One region of the Aliirhizobium sp. YIM B11859 genome, then DNA from elsewhere that is predicted to be linked to it. Evidence: predicted binding sites of a transcription regulator. Region 1 holds the regulator's gene; the other holds the start of a gene.
What was found. Region 1 encodes LexA, which represses DNA repair genes until DNA is damaged. Its sites were predicted from a motif close to TGTTCNNNNTGTGTTCNG; they were not measured.

Region 1 (2,201 bases):
CATTTATGGGCAGTGGAGCCGCGCCCGCCGGCTGGGGGATCCTGTCGGGCCGGTAATGCGCGACGACTGGAGTGACGCCGTCCTTCCCAAGGATCGTGCCGAACGGCTGCCGGCAAAAGTGGTCGCCATGGCGCGAAAGCGAATGCAGGAAGCGAGTGGCAGCCGTTTTGCCTGCCAGCCGAAGGCGTGGTGCGCCTTTACAGCGGGCGACGTCATCGTCGTTGTCGTCGAGGATGGTCGCTTCACAGGGGCTGCCTGTGACATTGCCGGTCTCGTCATCGCGCCACGGGCGCGGTTCGATCAGTGCCGGTCAGGGACGCCCCTGCTGAGCGGCAAAACGCTGCGCAAGACAGGCTCGCTCGAGATCGATTTTGCCGGTTCTTTTATGCCCGAGCAATGGATGGTGAAAGCAGGCATGCAGGCCGCAACACGACCGTGGAACGTTCACCGCCAATATGACTGGCGGCGTGATGTCTATGACGGGTCATTGCCTGACTGGCTGGTCGAGGCTCAACAACAACCCCCGGAAGAGCTCGGCACCATACAAAGCGCCTCATCAATTCCGGTTGCAGGACAGGGCGGTGACCTGCAGACCACGTATGATCCAGCCGAACTTAGTGATACCGGCGGATGAGGCCAACCAGCTTACCCTGAACCTTGACCCGGTCGGGCGGAAAGATGCGGGTCTCATAAGCAGGGTTGGCGGCTTCCAGCGCGATCGATCCACCCTTGCGGCGGAACCGCTTCAGCGTGGCTTCCTCGTCGTCGACAAGTGCCACGATGATATCGCCCGGGTTCGCGGTGTTGCCGTTACGGATGATAACGGTGTCGCCGTCGAGGATGCCGGCCTCGATCATCGAATCGCCCTTCACCTCCAGCGCATAATGTTCGCCGGAGCCCAGCATCTCGACAGGCACGGAAATATCATGGGTGTTGTTCTGAATGGCCGAAATCGGCACGCCGGCCGCGATGCGGCCCATGACGGGAACGCTTGCGGAGGATGGTTCGTTTACAGAGGCCGGTGCAGCGGGGGCAGGGGCGGGTATTTTTTTACCGAGGCTTCCCTCGATGACGCTCGGCGAAAAACCGCGCTTGGGCTGCAGCGTCTGCACATAGGATTCGGGAAGCTTGATGACTTCGAGCGCACGGGCCCGGTTCGGTAGCCTGCGGATGAAGCCGCGCTCTTCCAGCGCCGTAATCAGCCGGTGAATGCCCGATTTGGAGGCGAGGTCGAGCGCATCCTTCATCTCGTCGAAAGAAGGTGGGATGCCGGACTCCTTCATACGTTCATGTATGAACAGAAGCAGTTCCTGTTGCTTGCGGGTGAGCATCTTGATGCACCTTCAGATTTGAAACAAATGCAGAACGGACACTATATGTTCCATATGTGTTCCGCAAGTCCCTAAATTTTCGTGAAAACATCATAACTTTCTGAGATGCCGGATGACGTTCTCAGTCGGAATCTACTTGCGCTTGCCGGCGGTCTGCCCAATCTACTGCCGGCGGATCAAAGTCTGGGGGACGTGCGTGACTGCAAGGAAAATCGATCATCTCGTTTTGCCGGTCGGCAACCTCGTCCTGGCACGGGAACGGCTGTCGGCACTTGGGTTCACCGTGGCGCCGGACGGCCTTCACCCGTTCGGCACGGCCAATGCCTGTATCTTCCTGGAGGACGGCACCTATCTGGAGCCGTTGGCGCTGGCCGACCGTCGTAAAGCGGGGGCGGCGGTCAAGCGCGGCAACGTCTTCGTTGAACGCGACATGGCCTTTCGCGGACGCCGGGGGCGCCAGGGGCTTTCGGCGATCGTGGTTGCAAGCGACGACGCGTCAGGCGATCACCGGCGTTTTGTCGAGAACGGAATATCCGCCGGAGAGCCGCTGGAGTTCGCACGTATCATCAAGTCACCGGAAGGCGACGAAAGAGAAGGTCGGTTCCGGCTGGCCTTTGCCGCCGAACAGGAGGCTGTCGATTTTTTCGCTTTTGCCTGTCAGCGGGTGGTCTCCTTTCCGCAGGACATGGGATCGCTGCGCTCGCATGCGAATGCCGTCACCGGGTTGAAGGAGGTCGTTCTGGCCGCCGAGACGCCGCCCGAATCGGCGTCACTGCTGCAGAATGTCCTTTCTGTCGACGGCGAAGACGGCGAGTCTGGCATGGTGTTTGCCGTCGAGAATGCCAGGGTGCGGGTCCTAGATCGCGAGCA
Region 2 (2,201 bases), on a different contig from region 1:
TTTCTCGACGATGTAATTGGCCTGCTCGGTCTCGTCCTTGACGGTGACGAGACGTGGGCGCTCTTCCGAAGCACGGTCGGTCCAGAGGTTTTTCGTGAAGCGCTCGCGGGCAAGCTCGATCACGCCATTGGCGGCCGCGAGGATGGTGCCGGTCGAGCGGTAGTTGCGGTCGAGGGTGACGATGTTGGCGGGCGGATCAAAGGTGTTGGGGAAATCGAGAATGTTGCGGATCGTTGCGGCGCGGAAGGAATAGATCGACTGCGCATCGTCGCCGACGACGGTCAGTCCGCGGCCGCCGGGCTTCATCCCCATCAGGATCGAGGATTGCAGGCGGTTGGTGTCCTGGTATTCGTCGACCATGACGTGATCGAAGCGGGCGCCGACATCCTCGGCGATCGACGGCTCGCTCATCATCTGCGCCCAATAGAGCAGCAGGTCGTCGTAATCGAGGACGTTCTGGGTCTGCTTGGCTTCGACATAGGATGCGAAGAGTTCACGCAGCTGTTTTTCCCAGGCCTGGCACCAGGGGAAAGATGACTTCAGCACCTCGCCGAGCGGAGTTTCGGAATTGACGGCGCGGGAATAGATGGCAAGACAGGTGCCCTTGGTCGGAAACCGGCTTTCCATTTTGGAGAAGCCCAGTTCGTGGCGCACGAGGTTCATCAGGTCGGCGGAATCCTCGCGGTCGTGGATGGTGAAATCAGGATCGAGGCCGATCTGGTAGGCGTAGATCCGCAACAGGCGCGAGCCGATGCCGTGGAAGGTGCCGGCCCAGGCCAGCGCATCGGTCATGATTGCGGCATTGGCACCCAGCACCTGTTTGCAGATCCGCTCGACGCGGCGGCCCATTTCGGAGGCGGCGCGGCGGGAAAACGTCATCAGCAGGATGCGGCGCGGGTCAGCACCCGAGACGATCAGATGGGCAACGCGGTGGGCGAGCGTGTTGGTTTTTCCAGAACCTGCGCCGGCAATGACGAGTAGGGGGCCGGCAGGACCACCATTCGGCACGTCCGATCCGTGTTCCACCGCACGGCGCTGGGCCTCGTTCAGTTTTTCAAGATAGGACGATTTTTCCAGATGGGCAGCCGACATGCTTCTCCGCAACGTTTAGAAAGCCCGCCTCCGCAAGCTTGTTCCCGATGTGTTCATCTGAGCAATAGCTGATTCGTTCGGGAACAGGCATATGATGCTGCGAAGACAGCAGGATGCCGGCGCAAGGCTGCGCCCGTCGTTCAGGTGTGTGTCAGGCTCGCAGCGCAATAGTGGTTTGGCAAGAACCAAACCGAGGATATGCAGAGACCCGACACGTTTATTTCTCGAATGCTCGATATCTATCCGACTGGAGATTTTTTAAGCTGATCGAAATATTTCGTTCGGCGCATAACTTTTTGTTTTTACTTGATTATCATTTATTTTGTTGAGTTGTTTTCTCCGATTTAAACTTGACCAGTCTTGTCCTGTTTGGCTAAGAGATCGCCATGAATTTCCCATGGAGGCGATCTTGAAAACTTCTTCTCTTCTGGCCGGCGTTGCGTCCGCATTGTCCGTTTTGACTTTTTCCACACCCGCTGCGGCCCAGGTCGCCGACAGCCTCACCATCTACAATGCTCAGCACGAAGGCCTGACCAAGGAATGGGTGGATGGCTTTACCGAGCAGACCGGGATCGTCGTGACGATCCGCAACGGCTCGGACATGGAGATCGCCAACCAGATCGTTCAGGAAGGTGCCAATTCTCCGGCCGATCTTTTCCTCACCGAAAACTCTCCGGCGATGGCGCTGGTCGACGGCAAGGGCCTGTTTGAACCGGTCGACAAGGCAACGCTCGATCAGGTGCCGGAACAGTTCCGCCCTGCCAATGGCCACTGGATAGGCATTGCTGCGCGTTCCACCGTGTTTGCCTATGACAAAACGAAGCTTACCGAAGACAAGCTGCCGAAGTCGATGATGGATCTCGCCAAGCCGGAATGGAAGGGCCGCTGGGCCGCTTCTCCGTCGGGTGCCGATTTCCAGGCGATCGTCGGTGCGCTGCTGCAGTTGAAGGGCGAGGAACAGACCGCCGCGTGGCTAAAGGGCATGAAGGAAAACTTCACCGCCATCCGTGGCAATTCGACGGCGATGAAGGCCGTAAATGCCGGCCAGATCGAAGGCGCGGTGATCTATCATTACTATTATTTCGGCGATCAGGCGAAGACCGGCGAAA

Region 2: the regulator LexA is predicted to act here: its motif matches at 1,132-1,149, upstream of AC2GXZ_RS02060 (ATP-dependent helicase).

The regions. Positions count from the first base shown of each region.
Region 1 is NZ_JBXHAY010000013.1:9,112-11,312, forward strand. It holds gene AC2GXZ_RS29120 (ComEC/Rec2 family competence protein) at 1-634, shown strand, start outside; gene lexA (transcriptional repressor LexA) at 615-1,331, opposite strand; gene AC2GXZ_RS29130 (VOC family protein) at 1,528-2,201, shown strand, end outside.
Region 2 is NZ_JBXHAY010000001.1:468,135-470,335, forward strand. It holds gene AC2GXZ_RS02060 (ATP-dependent helicase) at 1-1,092, opposite strand, end outside; gene AC2GXZ_RS02065 (iron ABC transporter substrate-binding protein) at 1,490-2,201, shown strand, end outside.